4 regions of the Shewanella sp. YLB-07 genome follow, and region 1 is predicted to be linked to each of the others. Evidence: predicted binding sites of a transcription regulator. Region 1 holds the regulator's gene; each other region holds the start of a gene.
What was found. Region 1 encodes ArgR, which controls arginine synthesis, uptake and breakdown. Its sites were predicted from a motif close to ANTGAATANNTATTCANT; they were not measured.

Region 1 (3,183 bases):
AGGTAGCTCGCTTGTACCTGTTAGCCTGTGAGAGTCGGTGTTAAACCAAGATAGGCTTGGACTATTTTTCCTTGAGTATAGACACATACTAAATAAAGCTCACTTATTGACCCTGCTGAAGGTGTGAATTTGATACTCAATTTTCGTTGGGGCTAGGAAACCATATTTACTGTTAATCAACTTGAGAGTGGGATAGTGCAATTAAGACTGCTGCGAAAGGTATGACTCAAGCGTGCTGATTTTCTTTATGTTTGGGGGCTGTAATACTGCAGTTCGTCGACAAGCGGATCTCGGCCATGGCCAAGGCAAGTTTGCCTGTGGTGTCTTGTTTAAATTCCGGGGTTGAGCACTTAGGGGGATAGTCACCAGAGCCAAAGGTGACAGAGGTTTAAAACCGAAACACATTAAGTGATCGGCATTAAACTCTTAGATGTGTTTTTTATAGTGTGGATGAACCCGATCACTCTTGGGTATCTGCATCCCAGTAATTGGTTGGACGTTTGGCATAGATCTCATCGACTGCCCGGACCAAGACCTTGTTATTTTCCGGATAGACCACCACGTCGTGCTTATCCCGGTTGCCTATGACCAGAAATACAAACTCCTTGTCTGAATCATTTCTGAGGGTGTGAGCTATGGCTGTATCGGCATTGAAGCAGATATAGTCGCCTTTTTTAAAGGGATGAGGCTCGCCATCTATGAGCAAAGTGGCTTCGCCTTCTAAGGCGTAAAGGTGCTCCTCTTCCTTGGTGTGATAGTGAGCTACGGTTGATAATTTCCCTGGGGCGAGGCGCTCCATGGTCACACCTATTTTTTCGCATCCTGCAGCATCGCCGATATGTTTCTGTTGGCTGGTATATTGTTCTGAATGTTGCCAGGACTCCCAACAAACATCATCGACTTTAATTATTTTATTTATTGTCATCATACATCCTTAGCCCGAAGCTGCCACTCTACTATAGTCTGACTAACTCTCGCACGAATTAAAGTGTGATTCAATATATTGAATATCTTCTGCGGTTAATTATATTTACTGTGAGCAAAAGACAGGTATTCGAGCATTGAGGGATCTGTCAATCTGGGGGAGGGTGAGTTAGTTGTGCACGGGGTGTGTTTATTTTTAATAATGAAATGAAAAGAGACGCCATAAGCGTCTCTTTTTCTATGATGGAATTCATGGTCTTCCGAGGCCTGGAATCTCACATTTTCCTTCGGGAACTTGCTTAATCCGTGTAGTTAAACAGAGATTTAACCGTATTCAAGGTCCTGCTTATCTCGTCTATATCAGCTGGTGTAATGAAGATGGTATCATCGCCGGCAATGGTGCCCAAAATGCCCTCTGGCTTACCTATAGAGTCCAGCAAGCGTGCAATTAGCTGGGCCGCTCCGGGACTTGTTCTGACGACTATCATGGCTTGGTTATGATCAACATCCAGTACCAGGTTCTTTAGCGGGCTCCCGGCTGTGGGAACACCCAGTTCAGCGGGTAAGCAGTAGACCATCTCCTGCTTGGCATTTCGGGTTCGCACCGCACCAAACTTGCTCAGCATTCTGGAGACTTTCGACTGATTGATGTTGCTGTAGCCTTCGGCTTGAAGGGCGATAACAATTTCACTTTGGGAGCCAAAACGCTCCTCTTTCAAAATCGACTTAAAGGTCTTAACAAGTTCGTCTTGATTTTTATTTGCTTGCATAGTTTTTGTGTTCTTTTATTCAAAAATCTTCTCTATTTTGAATATTTCAGGCTTTTTTGTCAACAAATACCCGAGTAAATTGAATAAAAATGCAAGTTATCAAGGGGGAGATTTATTATCTAGTATAATATAGCCGGAGTTGGGCTAAGCTGTAGAGCGGAAGTCGATCGGTTTAGCTCGGATCGTGCAGGTTAATGCCTGTATAGCTCACCATTTTAGACGTTTTCTTGATGGCAATTAGAAATTAAATCTAATCAAGACTAAGGGATAATTGAAATTTATTCATTATTCCAGTAATGTTGCGCCATCTGGAAAGATAGATCTATATCACAAATATCCAAGAATTGACGGAGATAACTATGAAAGTTGCTGTACTTGGTGCCGCTGGTGGTATTGGCCAGGCTCTTGCCTTATTACTAAAAACGCAATTGCCAGCCGGTTCAAAACTATCCCTTTATGATATTGCTCCTGTAACACCTGGTGTTGCGGTCGATTTAAGCCATATCCCGACAGCAGTCGAAGTTAAAGGCTTTGCCGGTCAAGATCCATCTGCTGCACTGGAAGGTGCCGATGTGGTGCTTATTTCTGCTGGTGTTGCACGTAAGCCGGGCATGGATCGTTCAGATCTGTTTAACATCAACGCAGGTATCGTAAGAAACCTGATGGAGAAATGTGCCGTAACTTGTCCAAAAGCCTTGATTGGTATTATCACTAACCCAGTCAACACGACAGTCGCCATCGCCGCTGAGGTGTTAAAAGCTGCCGGTGTTTATGACAAGAATCGTTTATTCGGTATAACTACACTGGACGTTATTCGTTCTGAGACCTTTATCGCCGAAGCGAAAGGACTAGACGTTGCCGATGTTAAAGTAAGTGTTATCGGTGGCCACAGTGGTGTGACGATTCTTCCACTACTGTCTCAGGTAGAAGGCGTAAGCTTTACAGATGAAGAAGTTGCCGCAATGACGACTCGTATCCAGAATGCGGGTACCGAAGTGGTTGAAGCTAAAGCCGGTGGCGGCAGCGCGACACTCTCTATGGGCCAGGCTGCATGTCGCTTCGGTCTATCTTTGGTTCGTGGTCTTCAGGGTGAAGAGAATGTTGTTGAGTGTGCCTATGTCGATGGTGGCAGTGAGCATGCAGCATTCTTCGCTCAGCCAATTCTATTGGGTAAGAACGGCGTAGAAAAAGTACTGGCTTACGGTGACGTGAGTGAGTTCGAAGCTAATGCTCGCGATGCTATGCTAGATACATTAAAAGCAGATATCACTTTAGGTGTCGAATTTGTTAAGTAAGCTTATTTGGCGTTAAACCTAATAAAAAAGGAGCTCTAGGGCTCCTTTTTTGATCGCTCATTTTAGCTAAGATGATTCAGGTTCTGATTGTCTAAAACCGTGTTCTATAGTAAACAGAATCTTATATCAAACTGCACTAGGGCCTATCGTATTAAAGATAACTTCCCGCTAATCGATTCTAGTGGCTTCTCTCA
Region 2 (3,183 bases), on a different contig from region 1:
CGCGACCCACAGGTAGCCAGCATCATCAGTAGCGATATCTGTGACTGTATTCATGGACAAGCCATGCTTAGCTTCATAAAAGTCGAATTTGACTGGGCTGGCCCAGGCAAGATTCGCCACGAGTAAGAAAGACAGAAAGGTAAGACTTCTCATTATACTGAGTTTAGGGTTCTATAAGTGATTTAGTCTTTAAGTTTAGAAGCTAACAATAAAAGTGCGTACAAGAGGGGCAATAAAAAATAGACAAAAAAAAAGAGTGGCAGAGCCACTCTTTTTTTGGGAGGAGGTAACTTAGAATATCAGATGCGCTACACCAGCAATGATAGGCAGAGTGACCAGAGTACGCAGGATAAATACCACGAAAAGCTCGAAAATGTTGATTGGGATCTTGCTGCCCATCAATAGCGCGCCAACTTCACTCATGTAGATAAGCTGAGTCACAGACAATGCGGCAATGATGAAACGTGTCATATCCGACTCGATTGAGCTAGCAAGAATCGAAGGGATAAACATATCGGCAAAACCGACCACTATGGTTTTGGATGCTTCGGCCGCTTCAGGGACCTGTAACAGCTCTAAAAGCGGGATAAAAGGCATACCTAAATACTGAAATACTGGTGTATATTCCGCGATAATCAAGGCAATAGTGCCGATCCCCATGACAACAGGAATAACGCCAAACACCATGTCGATGACATTCTTTATGCCATCTGTAAATGTCTGCTTGATACCGTTGGCTTGTCCAGCTTTGGCGAGAGCCTGTTCTAAGCCCCAGGAAAATACACCGTGTCCCTGTGGGATCACTTCATCATCTGGGTGTCTTGGGGTGTTGTCGATATAGTTATCTTTCTTCCAACGCAGGGGAGGGAGTTTAGGGACGATAATCGCAGCCAAGATGCCTGCTAAACAAACGGTTAAGTAGAAAGGCACAAACATATGCTCGAGTCTGACCTGAGAGATTACTACCAGGGAGAAGGTAATTGACACCGCAGAGAAAGTGGTGCCAATAACCGCGGCTTCTCTCTGAGTATATAAACGCTTCTCATATTGCTTACTGGTCATTAAGATGGCGACGCTGCCATCACCTAACCAAGATGCCATACAGTCGACGGCGCTACGTCCTGGCAAGTTAAATACTGGACGCATTATTTTAGTTAATAACGTGCCGATAAATTCGAGTAAACCAAAATTCATCAGTAACGGCAGTAACATACCTGCGAAAATGAACACACTAAATAGTGATGGCAAGAGGTCATTTAAGATCAGCGCACCAGTATCACCAGATGTGATCGCTTCAGGACCCACACCGAAGAAGGTCATCACTACGAATATGGCGCCAAGTAAGCGAACAACCAGCCAGGCTGGCGTGACATTGAGCAGTGAGTTGAAGAATGCATGATTGATGATCATCGCAGGCTTAAACAGTTTAGTGATCACACTCGCCGTGGTTGTTATCGCGATAATCGCGGTGACTATAGCTGTGATCGTGTTACCAAGTAGGCTCTGTAGCCCCTTAGATACGATAGCGATTGGGATAGTGATAGCGTCGTTATAACTGATAGGCGTCATAAACAACAGTAGACCTATCAATGACGGAATAATAAACGTCAATATCGTTTTTATGTTATGGGTTTGTTTTTCAGCCACTTTTTTTACCCTAAATTACCGTTTTGGCACAATTGCAATAAGTTAACATTTCATCCGATTTGAAATTAATTTTGAATATCCATTCAAATCGAGGGGGGCAAGATTACCCCCTTAAATCCTGTATGTAAAACGATTCTCAGGCTTGATGGGATTAATCACCGTTAAAGCATAGTTATTACACCTTTCTGAGTATTTATATCTTAGTGAAATAGACAAGGATACATGATGTATGTTTTTGGTTTTGCTGTGGTTAATTTTTGTGGTTGCAGGTGTTTGGTTTGTGTTTCTTTTATGTGTTTGGTGGCGTTTTTGCAAAGGAAATCGACGTGCTCATGGAGTCACGCCGCTATTGTTCGAGGTGATAAAGCAAGGTTAGCCGAAAGTCTCTCTCATGCTCTTGGCTTTGTCGGCATTCATCTTCAGTTCGAGTGCCTAAGCTTCGGGGGATTGATATGAATGACACTGCCACCTCTAATGATAATTATTCTGTCAGTTAGCATTAAGGCATTATTGTCAGTGATGGCTAAACTTGATAGATAAAAGGTGGCGCCACCTACATGTTAATGAATAAGGAGAGGAGTAGATGAAACTCAAACTTAGGATCCTAGCGCTAATAACCTTACTTATTCCCTCATATCTTTTCAGTGTCGAGCAACCCCTATCTATCGCCTTTGTTGAGTATCCTCCTTATCATTTCACTTCAGGTGATGGCGTTGAAGGGATATCGATTCGCATAATAGAGGAGGCTTTTAGACGAACTGAGACCCCTATTGAGTTCAATGTCATGCCTTGGAGTCGTGCATTGATCTGGCTCAGACTTGGTAAGATTGATGGCATGGTAGGGGTATTTATTCGTCCAGAGCGACTGGAGTATATTGACTACAGTAAGCTTCCACTCTCGAAGGCACAGATACACCTGTTCGTTACTGAGGGCTCAAATATTGAATATAGCGAAGATCTGACTAAGCTTAGTCACTTTCGCTTCGGGGTAAAAAAAGACTTTAGTTACGGACCTTATTTTGATGATTTAGTCGCCCAGAATAAGCTCACTAAACTCACTTATGAAGTGGATATACCGCAACTACTAGTGAAACTATGTACCGGGGTCACTGATATCATGGTTGGGGAGAGGCGTAATAGTGAGTATGTGTTTAACCAGCTAATCAAAGAAACCTACCCGCAGTTGACACGCTGTAAAAAAATTATAGCGTTAACCCCAGCTATAGATGCAAGGCTTGCTTATTTGGCATTCTCTAAACAAAATCAACTTACCGATATTCGTGATAGGTTTGATGAGGCGATGAACTCAATGAAACAGGACGGTAGCCTTAATAGGATTATTCAATCTTATGACCCTCAACTAAGCAATTAACCTGGCAAGCCTCCACACCACTTGGTCATAGTAAAAGGGCAAGTTTTAAAGCTTAACTTGCCCTTTTACTAATCAACTAACTAACCGAAAGTATCTCTCATGCCCTTGGCTTTGTCGGCATTGATCTTCAGTTCGAGTACCGATGCTTCGACGGTTTGCACGGC
Region 3 (3,183 bases), on a different contig from region 1:
AAATTGAATTGCAGCCTAAGATATCACAAAGCTTAGGCTGTGGAGGATACAAGTTTTAGAAAACTCGACCATACTCAGCATAAGTTGAAAATCACGCAAGGAGGGGTGATGGGGATCAAAGATTGGCCGTCAGGAGAGGGGCCGCGGGATAAACTGTTGAGCCATGGGGCCGGTCAGTTATCAGATTCTGAGCTGTTAGCTGTGGTGCTTAGAAATGGCTTAAAGGGATTGAGTGCCGTTGAGTTGGCTCGGAATCTAATCGCAGAGTTCGGCGGGCTCAGGGAGCTACTGAAGGCCTCTCAGCAGGAGGTCTGTAAATTACCTGGTATGGGGCCGGTAAAGTTTGCTCAGATTCAGGCTGCGGCTGAGTTTAGTACCCGGATTTCGGCGGAAAAGTTAAAAAGAGGCAAAATATTGAGTGATCCTGATTTAACTCGGGACTATTTAATGAGACAATTACGGGATCGTGCCTATGAAGTGTTCGCCATTTTGTTGTTGGACAGTCAGCACCGAGTAATTCAGTTTGTTGAATTATTCCGCGGCACCATAGATTCAGCGTCAGTTTATCCACGAGATGTGGTGTGTCTGGTGCTTGAGAAAAAAGCCGCGGCCGTGATTGTCTGCCACAACCATCCATCTGGAGTTGCGGAGCCAAGCCTGGCCGATAGGCGAATTACTGAGCGATTAAAGTGTGCCTTGGCAACCATAGATGTTTCCTTGTTAGACCATATGGTTGTAGGCGATCGCGAGATAGTTTCATTTGCAGAGCGGGGATGGATAGACTAACTATTCCTTGATCTTTGCTTTTAGATCCTGTATAAAATGCGCCCTCTGTTGTGTGCCTCAGGCGACGGCCGTGTTCGAGGTGCATTAATGCTCGAGCGTTAAAAATATTTTGTTTTGGAGAAGATTGACATGTCAAGAGTATGCCAAGTAACTGGCAAGAAGCCGATGGTTGGTAACAACCGCTCGCACGCGAAGAATTCTACGCGTCGTCGTTTTTTACCTAACCTACAAAACCATCGTTTTTGGTTAGAAGGCGAGAAGCGCTTCGTTAAGCTACGTCTTACCCCTAAAGGTATGCGTATTATCGATAAGAAAGGTATTGAAGTTGTTGTTGCAGAACTTCGTGCACGCGGCGAGAAGGTATAATAAACCATGGCTAAATCTAAAGGTAATCGTGAGAAGATCAAGCTAGTTTCTAGCGCTAAGACTGGTCATTTCTACACGACTGAAAAGAACAAACGTAACATGCCTGAAAAGATGGAAATCAAGAAATTTGATCCCGTTATCCGTAAGCACGTTATGTACAAAGAAGCTAAAATCAAGTAATAACTTGTTGCTAACTTCTACTAAAGCCCCTGATTCAGGGGTTTTTTTTTGCTTAAAATTTAGTTTGTTCAACGCATTGTCATGTAGATCGAGTAAAATGAATAATCTAAATTGTTATTCATTTGTGTTATTTTCATTTTATTAGTCCGCGCCCTATTTTAAAACAGTTTTTACATATCCACGATTAAATATAAATGCTTTTATTTTGAATTAAAATGCAATATCATGTTTGTTATAACCTACGGCTGTGGCCGTCAGTTTTGCATAAATGAATTAAGGTGAGAATATATTCGTGCGTACCACTGAACTCGTTGATGGATTTCGTCACTCAGCTTCCTACGTCAATTCCCATAGGGGCAAGACCTTTGTGGTGATGCTAGGGGGCGAGGCGTTAGCTAATAAACAATTTCGTTCGATCATTAATGATATTGCCCTCTTGCATAGTCTGGGGATCAAGATTGTTCTGGTGCATGGTGCCAGGCCGCAGATTGATGAGGCTTTGGCGGACAAAACCATCCTGCCTGAATACTACAATGGCGTAAGGATCACCGACGAAGATGCCTTTAAGGTGATTAAACAAGTTGTGGGTGGACTGCAGCTGGATATCACCGCCAGACTCTCCATGAGTCTGAGTAATACCCCGATGCAGGGGGCGCAGATCAATGTGGTGAGTGGTAATTTCGTTATCGCTCAGCCTCTTGGTGTCGATGATGGTGTCGACTATTGCCTGAGTGGCAAGGTCAGGCGTATCGATGTGCAAGGCCTCAAGGGGCAGCTGGAAAGTAATAGCATAGTGTTACTCGGGCCCGTTGCCGCTTCAGTTACGGGAGAGAGCTTTAATCTGACAGCCGAAGAGGTCGCCACTCAGATCGCAGTGAAACTCAAAGCCGATAAGATGATAGGTTTTAGCTCACAGAAAGGCATCCTGGATAGTACGGGTCAAGTGCTGGCCGAGTTGATGCCAAATGATGCTCAAGCTATCTTGAACGATTTAGACTTAAGCTCGAGTGTCTGTCCAGGTACTAAAGCCTTTCTCAAGGCCAGCATAGATGCCTGTCGAAATGGTGTTTCCCGTTGTCACTTTGTTAGTTATCTGGATGATGGTGCCTTGTTGCAGGAGCTCTTCTCCAGAGATGGTATAGGTACCCAGATTGTAACCGAGAGCGCCGAGCGTCTGCGCCGTGCCGGCATTGGCGATATAGGCGGGATCTTAGATCTGATCCGTCCGTTAGAGCAGAAGGGCATTCTAGTCCGTCGTTCCCGTGAGCAGCTGGAGATGGAGATTGAGCAGTTTATGCTTATCGAACGCGATAACCTGGTCATAGGCTGCGCGGCCTTTTACCCGTTCGAGGAAGACAATGCCGGTGAGTTTGCCTGTCTGGTGGTGCATCCAGAATACCGGGATGCCGACAGGGGGAGCATACTGCTTAAAAATATTATCGGTCAAGCCAGGGTCAGGGGCTATTCTAAATTGTTTGCCCTGACCACGCGCAGCATTCATTGGTTTCTGGAACAGGGTTTCGATATTGTCGATGTGGAAACCTTGCCAGATAAGAAGAAGCAATTGTACAACTATCAAAGAAAATCCAAGATACTCGCCTTAGAACTATAAGGTTCTGAGTAGCTGTGGATAGAAAATGCCAGCATTAGCTGGCATTTTTATTTGGAATTGATCTGTCTAATGATTCATTTGCCAGTCTGAGCTCTCAGGTATGCGGTATTGATGAGGATCTTTCGATATCCTATGCTGATAAAACCATCCTTCTCTAATCCAACAAGCAGTTTATTGGCAGTTTGGCGTGATAGGTTGAGGAAAGAGGCCAAGTGCTCTTGAGTGACATTCACCTGTAA
Region 4 (3,183 bases), on a different contig from region 1:
CGATAATATCCGCGGTGGCTCTCACCAGAGTGCCGTTGGCAAAACAGCGCTCGAAAACATCGAAGCCTCGTTTGCCTACGCCCTGATTACTGGGGGAGAACTGAATCGCACCGACCAGACCTATATTGCGGATATCTATGACGTTTGGCAGATCCTTTAAGCTATGCATGGCATCTTCGAAATAGCCTTCGAGCTCTCTGCTGCGTTCAAACAGCTTGTCATTTTCATAGATATTCAGGGTCGCCAGTGCAGCAGCGGCCGCAACCGGGTGACCCGAATAAGTGTATCCATGGAAGAGCTCAATCCCATCGGGACCCTGCATGCAGGCATCATAAATTTTGTCATCAATAAGCACGGCTCCCATAGGGATCGCGCCATTATTGAGTGCCTTGGCTGTGGTGATAAGATCCGGAGTCACCCCCCAACGTTGGCTGGCAAAGGCATCGCCCACACGGCCAAAGGCTGTGATCACCTCATCGAAGATCAGCAAGATGCCATGTTTCTGAGTGATTTCGCGCAGACGCTTAAGGTAACCTTGCGGTGGCAAGATGACGCCGGCCGAGCCTGACATAGGCTCGACAATCACGGCAGCAATATTTTCTGCCCCATGAAGCGCGACTAACTGCTCGAGCACATCGGCTTTTTCTGCGCCCGTTGTGGGCATGCCACGGGTAAAGGCATTGCCCTGAATATCTAAAGTATGGGGGAGATGGTCGACACCGGGCAGTAGCTGCTGGCTAAACGCCTTGCGATTGCCGCCTATGCCGCCCACCGAAATACCGCCGAAACCTACGCCATGATAGCCAAGTTCACGGCCAATAAAGCGAGTACGAGTAGGCTCCCCATTGGCTCTGTGATAGTTGATGGCTATCTTGAGGGCACTGTCGACGGACTCTGAGCCAGAGTTGGTGAAGAATACCTTGTTCAGGCCCTGGGGACTCATCTGAGCCAGGCGCTCGGCGAGCTCGAATGCCAGCGGATGACCCATCTGAAATGAAGGGGCGTAATCCATCTGTTTAATCTGATGACTTACCGCTTCGGAGATCTCCTTGCGGCCATGGCCTGCATTGCAGCACCATAAACCAGCGGTACCATCGAGAATGGCTCGACCCGAGGTATCTTTGTAATACATACCATCGGCTTCGGCGAGCATTCGGGGATTAGCTTTAAACTGTCTGTTTGCCGTGAAAGGCATCCAGTAATGTTCCAGAGACTGAGCTTCGCTTTCGTTGTGATTCTGAATATCTGTCATATCATCTACCCTGATTCAGTATTAGTTGTTTTTGTGAGCGATTGATATTTTGCATGCTATGTCAGAAATAACGAACATGAAAGCTTTTTGTGCATTTATTTATAGCAAAAATGACGATTTTGTAAAAAATATTGAATTTTTATTGAAACCTAGCCAGATAAAAGCGTAATCTGAGGATCTATTAATCACCCGTCAAGAGGTCATCATGAGTACACCAAGCAGTCGCGAACAATGGCAAAACCTAGCCGATAGACTTATCAGCCAAGGAGAGATCAAGGCCGATGCCTTTATCGGGGGGGAGTATTTAGCGTCAGTGTCCGGTGAGCGATTCGATTGTGTCAGCCCCGTCGATGGCCGAGTGCTGTGTCAGGTTGCCAGTTGCGACTTAGAAGATGCCAACATAGCCGTGGCCAATGCCAGAGACACTTTCGACTCAGGAGTGTGGTCTGAACTCGCTCCGGTAAAGCGTAAACAGGTCATGATACGTTTTGCCGACTTGCTGGAGCAAAGCCGAGACGAGCTCGCCTTGCTAGAGACCTTAGACATGGGTAAGCCAATTCGCTACTCGGGTGCGGTCGATGTTGACGGCGCCGCTCGAGCTATTCGTTGGTCCGGTGAAGCTATCGATAAGATTTATGATGAACTCGCGCCTACGGCTCACAATGAGATAGGCATGATCACCCGCGAGCCGGTCGGTGTCGTCGCGGCCATAGTGCCCTGGAACTTCCCCATCTTGATGGCGTGCTGGAAACTAGGCCCTGCCTTGGCAACTGGGAACTCTGTGGTACTGAAACCTTCTGAAAAGTCTCCACTTACCGCGATTCGCATGGCGCAAATAGCCATAGAGGCGGGCATTCCAAAAGGTGTGCTCAATGTCCTACCCGGTTTCGGTCATACGGTAGGTAAGGCCTTAGCGCTGCATATGGATGTCGATACCTTGGTCTTCACTGGTTCGACTAAGATAGCCAAGCAGCTGATGATCTATGCCGGTGAATCAAACATGAAGCGTGTCTGGCTCGAGGCGGGTGGCAAGAGCCCGAATATCGTTTTCAACGATGCGCCAAATCTTAAGAAGGCCGCCGAAGCCGCCGCAGCCGCCATAGCCTTTAATCAGGGCGAGGTCTGTACCGCGGGTTCTCGGCTGTTGGTGGAAGCTGGCGTTAAAGACGAGTTGCTGACATTGATAGCCGAGGAGATGCAAGCCTGGCAGCCGGGACATCCGCTGGATCCTGCCACCACTTGTGGCGCCGTGGTGGATAAACAACAGTTGGATAATGTCTTAGGCTATATAAAATCTGGGCTCGATGAAGGCGCAAAACTCATACAAGGTGGCGAGCAGGTGATGGCAGAATGTGGCGGCGTCTATGTACAGCCGACCATATTCAGTGACGTGAATAACCAGATGACTATCGCTAAAGAGGAGATCTTCGGTCCCGTGCTATCTGTGATCACCTTCGATGGCATGGAGCAAGCCATATCAATCGGTAACGACAGTATTTACGGCCTGGCCGCAGGTGTCTGGACTTCGGATATCAGCAAGGCTCATAAGACCGCCAAGGCGCTGCGTAGCGGTATGGTGTGGATTAACCATTATGATGGCGGCGACATGACGGCACCGTTTGGTGGCTATAAACAGTCTGGCAACGGCCGCGACAAGTCACTGCATGCTTTCGATAAGTACACTGAAATAAAAGCGACTTGGATTATGTTGGATTGAAGGCTTAAGGTTCGAGGAGCTAGGATCTAGAACCTTAACTTCCCAAAAAAGCCCCTCTACGTTTTGGTAAAGGGGCTTTTTTATCGCCAATATTTATGACTAATATTCGTGATCCAGACTATTTATTTTCTGGACTGAATCTATCCATTACTACTGCGCAAACTGCGTCGCCTGTAATGTTCAGAGAGGTACGGATCATGTCAAATATACGATC

Region 2: a site for ArgR is predicted at 1,718-1,735, ahead of FS373_RS08775 (YjiH family protein). Genes of this name have one in related genera too.
Region 3: a site for ArgR is predicted at 1,537-1,554, ahead of argA (amino-acid N-acetyltransferase). Genes of this name have one in related genera too.
Region 4: a site for ArgR is predicted at 1,383-1,400, ahead of FS373_RS11495 (aspartate aminotransferase family protein). Genes of this name have one in related genera too.

The regions. Positions count from the first base shown of each region.
Region 1 covers NZ_VOQB01000005.1:302,659-305,841, reverse strand. Annotated here, with positions in the region: gene FS373_RS13320 (cupin domain-containing protein) at 461-928, opposite strand; gene argR (transcriptional regulator ArgR) at 1,224-1,694, opposite strand; gene mdh (malate dehydrogenase) at 2,054-2,989, shown strand; gene ispB (octaprenyl diphosphate synthase) at 3,168-3,183, opposite strand, start outside.
Region 2 covers NZ_VOQB01000003.1:436,895-440,077, reverse strand. Annotated here, with positions in the region: gene FS373_RS08780 (two-component regulator propeller domain-containing protein) at 1-153, opposite strand, end outside; gene FS373_RS08775 (YjiH family protein) at 292-1,647, opposite strand; gene FS373_RS08770 (substrate-binding periplasmic protein) at 2,231-3,019, shown strand; gene FS373_RS08765 (methyl-accepting chemotaxis protein) at 3,100-3,183, opposite strand, start outside.
Region 3 covers NZ_VOQB01000020.1:42,971-46,153, reverse strand. Annotated here, with positions in the region: gene radC (RadC family protein) at 109-786, shown strand; gene rpmB (50S ribosomal protein L28) at 916-1,152, shown strand; gene rpmG (50S ribosomal protein L33) at 1,159-1,332, shown strand; gene argA (amino-acid N-acetyltransferase) at 1,625-2,944, shown strand; gene FS373_RS28700 (Crp/Fnr family transcriptional regulator) at 3,019-3,183, opposite strand, start outside.
Region 4 covers NZ_VOQB01000004.1:430,834-434,016, forward strand. Annotated here, with positions in the region: gene FS373_RS11495 (aspartate aminotransferase family protein) at 1-1,252, opposite strand, end outside; gene FS373_RS11500 (aldehyde dehydrogenase) at 1,458-2,969, shown strand; gene FS373_RS11505 (dicarboxylate/amino acid:cation symporter) at 3,088-3,183, opposite strand, start outside.